3 regions of the Parasphingomonas frigoris genome follow, and region 3 is predicted to be linked to each of the others. Evidence: predicted binding sites of a transcription regulator. Region 3 holds the regulator's gene; each other region holds the start of a gene.
The links. Region 3 encodes LexA, which represses DNA repair genes until DNA is damaged. Its sites were predicted from a motif close to GTTCCNCNCTTGTTCT; they were not measured.
Positions count from the first base shown of each region.

Region 1: a site for LexA is predicted at 1,232-1,247, ahead of tcmP (three-Cys-motif partner protein TcmP). Genes of this name have one in related genera too.
Region 2: a site for LexA is predicted at 1,156-1,171, ahead of radA (DNA repair protein RadA). Genes of this name have one in related genera too.

Region 1 is NZ_JAXOJQ010000018.1:17,576-19,843, reverse strand. Features, by position in the region: partial or broken gene U1872_RS21785 (Ti-type conjugative transfer relaxase TraA) at 1-926, shown strand, start outside; gene tcmP (three-Cys-motif partner protein TcmP) at 1,279-2,220, shown strand; gene U1872_RS21775 (DUF5131 family protein) at 2,147-2,268, opposite strand, start outside.
Region 2 is NZ_JAXOJQ010000002.1:19,043-21,310, forward strand. Features, by position in the region: gene radA (DNA repair protein RadA) at 1-1,135, opposite strand, end outside; gene U1872_RS05350 (BLUF domain-containing protein) at 1,297-1,704, shown strand; gene U1872_RS05355 (glutathione S-transferase N-terminal domain-containing protein) at 1,709-2,268, opposite strand, start outside.
Region 3 is NZ_JAXOJQ010000002.1:119,375-121,642, forward strand. Features, by position in the region: gene U1872_RS05805 (molybdopterin molybdotransferase MoeA) at 1-664, shown strand, start outside; gene lexA (transcriptional repressor LexA) at 735-1,412, shown strand; gene U1872_RS05815 (ComEC/Rec2 family competence protein) at 1,523-2,268, opposite strand, start outside.

The sequences.
Region 1 (2,268 bases), on a different contig from region 3:
CCACGATTCACAAAGCACAGGGGATGACGGTCGACCGTACGCATGTGCTGGCCACGCCGGGAATGGACAGTCACTCATCCTATGTTGCGCTGTCGCGGCATCGCGAAGGTCTGGACCTGCATTACGGCAAGGATGACTTTGCGGACCAAGGCAAGCTGGTCCGCACGCTATCCCGCGAGCGCGCGAAAGATATGGCCAGCGACTACGGGCATGGCGCGACCCCGGAACGCGACTTCGCCGAGCGGCGCGGGATTACCGTGCGCGAGCGCATTGCCGACATGGCAAACGCCGTGCCGGCGAAAGTGCGCGGGATGTTCGACGGCTTGCGGCTGTCGGTGAAAGCCCCCGAACCGCAAGTGCAAGAGCCGCAGGAGAGCGTCGCTGCGGTGCGCGATCGTGCTATCGCGCGGCATGCGCGCGCGGTGCAGGCGATCTTCACGATGCAGGACCGCGGCGGCGACGCCACGCCAGATCAGCTGCGCGATCTCGGCGAGGCGAGGCGCGATCTCAACAAACTTCGCCAGCATGCCGCGACCGACGCCGAGAGCGCCTATTCGCGGGACGCGTCGCTCGCGCCGGAAGCTGCTGGTGGCGATACGGAACGCGCGCGGCTTGCGATCATCCGCGAGCGCGAGGTGCGCACCAATCCTGAACTTCGGGCCGACCGGTTCGTCGAGCGCTGGAATCGTCTGAGCGCCGGGGCAGAACGTGCCTACGCATCGGGCGATTATGAACGCCGACGCGCGTTTCAGGATGACATGCGCGGCATGGCGAAATCGCTCGAGCGTGATCCGCAGATGGAATCGATCCTTGCCAACCGCAAGCAGCTGCTCGGCATCCAGTTCGAGACTGGCCGCAAGCTCGGCGCCGAGCTCGCTTTCCATCAGGGGATCGATTTGGGTCGCGGCCTCGGAATAGGAATGTAGGGCCACCCGCCCTCCCCGCCCCCCGGCACAAGGCGGGGGAAAGCACGCTCCTCATCCTTGCGGACGGTCAGAATTTCAGTGCAACGGGTGCTGCGGACAGGCTGCTATCAAGGTGATTTGGGTGGAAAACGGACTGGCCGCTTTCGGGCGGCGCTCGCGGTAACCTCCCTTTCGTACACGCGGCCGGTTGGGGACCGGGCGGTGAGGCGACAAGCAATTCATGTTCGATGCTCGTCATTCAGCGGACATACGCCGGGCGACCAAAGATATACTAACCCCAGACCGGCTAAGATCGCCGATTGTTCGTTCGGTATTCGTTCTCTACGATGGTCACCGCTAAGGAGAGACTCTCATGGCCGTGATCAGTGTAGAGCAAGGGCATCGGTTTGGCGGGGCATGGACCGAGCTAAAGCTCGACGCGGTCCATTATTATTTGGGCTTTTTCACACGCGTGCTGGAAACCCAGCCATTCGATCTGTGGTATATAGATGCGTTCGCCGGATCGGGTACGCGGACGGTTGAAAAAGAAACCGGCGGTCTTCTTAGCGATACGCCAGTCACTGAAGAGACCGAGGAACTTGCAGGGTCGGTGCTCAGGGCCCTCGCTGTGGACCCTCCATTTAACCGCCACGTCTTTATCGAGGGTCAAGCATCGCGGTTTCGTGAGCTTGATGCCATCCGAAAGGCCAGACCCGATCAGAAGATTGAATGCCGGCACGGCGATGCCAACGCCGAGTTACGATCAATATTCACCTCCGCCCCATGGCGTAATCAGATCGCCGGGCGGGGTAAACATCGTGCCTGCGTGTTTCTCGATCCGTATGGGATGAATGTCGAGTGGGAAACCCTACGCTTGCTCGCGGACACAAAAGCAGCCGATGTCTGGTATCTCTTTCCAGTGCTCGCGGTCACACGCCAGCTTGCATGGGACATGTCGCGCGTGAACGAGAGCAAGGCGTCGAAGCTCGATTCCATCTTCGGAACACTCAATTGGCGTGAGGAGCTGTACAATACTCACGTGTCGGTCGACTTGTTTGATACAGTCGTGTCGACTTCCGTGAGAAAGGTTACGCAGCCACAAATCGAAGAATATGCCAGAAAGCGTCTTGGTACGCTTTTCCGCTACGTATCGGAACCGTTGCCGCTAATCGCAGATGGCAGGGGACAGCTTTTTTCTCTCTTTTGCCTATCGAATAGCGCGAGCGATCCCGCAATTGGCCTCATAAAGAAAGGTGTAAAGGCGACCCTGAAGAAGTATGGCGGCGCGGCATCTCGTCATATGTCCGGCCGTTAAGCAGGCGGCCCGCAGCTTTCTTGTTGCGCCCGCCCCATTGCTTGAAAA
Region 2 (2,268 bases), 100 kb from region 3:
GTGCCGCCGCGACCGCGAGATCGGCCGCCGGATCCTGCACGCGGTAGCCGCCGGCGATGTTGAGATAGACTTCGCTCGACGAAAAACTGAGCCCACAGCGCGCCTCGAGCACCGCAAGCACCATCGCGAGGCGCCCGCTGTCCCAGCCGACCACCGCGCGCCGCGGCGTCGCGCCGCTTGCCAGCCGCACGACCAGCGCCTGGATCTCGACCAGCACCGGGCGCGTCCCCTCTAGCGCGGGGAACACCGTCATCCCGGTCACACTCTCGTCGCGCTGCGTCAGGAACAGGGCCGAGGGATTGCCGACCTCGGCCAGCCCTTCGGCGACCATCGCGAACACCCCGATCTCGTCGGTCCCGCCGAAGCGGTTCTTGATCGCGCGCAGGATGCGATATTGGTGGCTGCGCTCGCCCTCGAAGCTCAGCACGGTATCGACCATATGTTCGAGCACGCGCGGCCCCGCGATCGACCCGTCCTTGGTGACATGGCCGACCAGCACCACTGCCGTCCCGCGTTCCTTGGCGAAGCGGATCAGCTCCTGCGCCGAAGCGCGCACCTGGCTGACGGTGCCCGGCGCGCCCTCGATCAGGTCGCTGTGCATCGTCTGGATCGAATCGATCACCAGCAGCGCAGGCGGCTGCCCCTGCCCGAGCGTCGTCAGGATGTCGCGCGTCGAGGTCGCCGCCGCAAGCTGCACCGGCGCATGGCCGAGCCCGAGCCGTCGCGCGCGCAGCCGCACCTGGTCGGCGGCTTCCTCGCCCGAGACATAGGCGACGCGCAGGCCGGCGAGCGCCATCTTCGCCGCCGCCTGGAGCAGCAGCGTCGACTTGCCGATCCCCGGATCGCCGCCGATCAGCGTCGCCGATCCCTCGACGAACCCGCCGCCGAGCGCGCGGTCGAGCTCGGCGATCCCCGACGTCATCCGCTCGGGCAGCGCGATTTCGGCGTCGAGCGAGACCAGCGTCATCGTCCGACCGCCGCCCTGCAGATTATGCTTCGCCTGGAACGGCGTCACGGTTGCGCCGACTTCCTCGACCAGTGTGTTCCATTCGGCGCAATCGGCACATTGCCCCGCCCAGCGGTGCGATACCGATCCACAGGCCTGACAGACGTAACGCTTTTGAGGTTTTGCCATGCGGCAATGATAGCGGTTGCGGAACGGGAGGGGAACAGATTTTCCCAGCCCGACCCCGCACTCTCCGATCGTATTGATCGAGATCAAATCAATGTCGCGATGTTTACCAAAATTTGTCAGTTCGCCCGGGTAATGGAAAGCGCCCCCCCGGAGTGTCTCCCATGCAACGCCTCATCTACATCAGCAGCACCCGCACCGTCCTCGCGGCCGACGAGCTCGACAGCATTCTGCGCGTTTCGCGCCGCAACAATGCCGCCGCGGGGGTGACCGGGCTGCTCGTCGCGGGCGGGCGGCGGTTCCTGCAGGTGCTCGAGGGCGAGCCGGCGGCGCTCGACACCGTGTTCCAGCGCATCCAGCAGGACCCGCGGCATCACGCCGTAGTCATCCTGTCACGCACCGACATCACGACGCCTAGCTTCGGCGCGTGGTCGATGGGCTATGCACAGGGCGGCGCGACCGCCACCGCGGCGAGCCTGCCCGACACCGTCGCGCAGCTGCTCGCGCCCGTCAGCGATCCGAGCGTCCGCGGCTATTTCGAAGGCTTCGCGCAGGTCCACAAGGCCGCGTGACGCCTTAGCCGCGCGCCGGGATCGCCAGCCCGCGCTGGACGGCCGGGCGTGCGAGGCCCCGCTCGAGCCACGCCTTGACGTTGCGAAACCCGTCGAACCCGACCAGTTCGCCCGCGCCGTAGAAACCGATCAGGCCGTTGACCCAGCCGAGCATCGAGATGTCGGCGATCGAATAGTCGTCGCCCAGGAACCAGGTCTTGTCCGCCAGCACGCCGTCCATCACGCCGAGCAGCCGCTTCGCCTCGGCGACGTAGCGGTCGCGCGGGCGCTTGTCCTCAAAGTCCTTGCCGACAAACTTCACGAAGAAGCCGACCTGCCCGAACATCGGCCCGACGCCGCCCATCTGGAACATCAGCCACTGGATCGCATGCCAGCGCGCGGCGGGATCTGCCGGGAGGAACTGCCCGGTCTTCTCGGCAAGATAGAGCAGGATCGCGCCCGATTCGAACAAGGCCAGCGGCGCGCCACCGGGACCGTCGGGATCGAGGATCGCGGGGATCTTGCCGTTGGGATTGAGCGCCTCGAATTCGGGCGACTTCTGGTCGTCCTTGGCGAAATCGACCA
Region 3 (2,268 bases):
GCGGGTCGCGATCGTGGCGAGCGGCGACGAGCTGGTCGCACCGGGCGCGGCGCTCACCGACGGCGGGTTGCCGGAATCGAATGGCGCGATGCTCGCGGCGCTTCTCGCCGACCTGCCCATCGCGCTGATCGAGCTCGGCATCCTGCCTGACCGGCTCGACGTGATCACGGATGCCTTCGCGCGTGTCGACGCCGATATACTGGTGACGACCGGCGGTGCTTCGGTCGGCGATCATGATCTGATCCGTCCGGCGCTCGCCGCCGCGGGCGGAAGTCTCGACTTCTGGCGAATCGCGCTGCGGCCCGGCAAGCCGATGCTCGCCGGTCGACTGCGCGACACGATCGTGCTGGGCCTCCCCGGCAATCCCGTCTCGGCGTTCGTTACCGCGATCCTGTTCCTGCGTCCGCTCATCGCCCATCTGAGTGGCGCGGCCGATCCCGCACCGCGCCGTTTCCTCGCGACGCTCGGCGAACCGCTCCCCGCCAACGACCATCGCCAGGACTATCTGCGGGCCGAAACCCGCGCCGGTCGCGTCCATTCGGCGGCGCGTCAGGATTCGTCGATGCTGGCCACATTGGCCCGCTCCGACTGCCTGATCGTCCGCGCGCCGCATGCTCCTGCGGCGCAAGCCGGCGACTCGGTGGAAATCCTCGCCCTCGGCTGAGCGGCGTGCTTGACGGGCGATTTTTCGTTCCGTATAGGTTCGTCGTCTGTTCCGACGAAAGGGCGCCGCGATGCTTACCCGCAAGCAGCATGAGCTGATCTGCTTCATCAACGACCGGCTCGACGAGACCGGGGTTTCGCCGTCCTTCGAGGAAATGAAGGAAGCGCTCGATCTCAAATCGAAGTCAGGGGTACACCGCCTGATTAGCGCGCTCGAGGAACGCCAGTTCATCCGCCGTCTGCCCAACCGCGCCCGCGCGCTCGAAGTGCTCAAGATGCCCGAGCGAGGCACCAAGCCTGCAGGCAAGGCGGCCGCACCGAGCCCGGTTGCAAGCAACGTTCGCCACGTTCCCGAACCCGCCAACGACGTGATCGAGATCCCGCTGCACGGCCGGATCGCCGCCGGCGTGCCGATCGAGGCATTCGAGGGCGCATCAATGCTCGCCGTCCCCGCCGCGCTGCTCGGCAGCGGCGAACATTATGCGCTCGAAGTGTCGGGCGATTCGATGGTCGAGGCCGGGATCCTCGATGGCGATTACGCGCTGATCAAACGCCAGGACATCGCGCGCGACGGCGAGATTGTCGTGGCGCTGATCGAGGAGAGCGAGGCCACGCTCAAATTCTTCCGCCGCGAAGGCGCGATGGTGCGGCTCGATCCGGCGAACCGCGCCTATGATCCGCAGCGCTATGCCCCCGCGCAAGTCCGGGTGCAGGGCAAGCTGGCCGGTATCCTGCGACGCTACGACTGAACCTCGCACAGCGGGACGCGAGACCGCGTTGGCCTAGGCCATCGTTGGTCGCGCGCATCCTGACCCGGTTCGTCTGCCGGCGCCTGCAGGTCGCGATCGCAGCCCATTCGTCAGTGCGCCTGCCGCGTATTCCCACGTCGTCTCCACCGTGGTGCTCGGCGGACCACCCCGGCATCAGTCGCCGCGATCCACGGATGGCGGTCGCCCGCGTGGCGCACGGTCCGCACCGAGCGCGACGGGAACGCAATAGCGATGCCGCCCGTGCGCGCCAACGTCGGCCGATCGAGCCTCAGCCAGTGCGGCGCGCACCGCCGCGGCAACCGCCGCTCGCTGATCACGATGTCGGCCTCCGCGCAGGCCGCGACGAGATCGGCGGTGGGAACGAGATAGCCGCTTCGCGTCGCAAGCACGCGCCACTGCCGCCCGCCAGCCATCCGCGTCATCAGGCACAGATCGCGGCTGCAGCGGGCGTCTCGCTGCTCGGACAGCAATACCGGCAAGTCCGTAATCCCGCCATTTTCCGCCATCGTGTCGGCGGTGTAGTCGCCGGTCCGGTCGCGCAGCAGCGCCAACCCGCCATCGGCGGTTCGGATTGCGACATGCCGTCCATCGCCGGTGACGAGAAGGTCGGGCGGCGGGGTCGCGAGCGCCCACGCGGCCCCGATCAGCAACGGTAGAGCCCCCAAGCGCCGCCATTGCGTGCGCCACAATGCGATCCACAACCCACCCGCGACCATCACGCCATAGGCCCCGGCCGGCATCGCGGGCAACGGCGCGACCGAGCCCGGGATCGCCGCGGTCGCATGCGCGATCCACAACAGCAGATCGAGCGAGCGCGCCGTCAGCCACCAGAAGG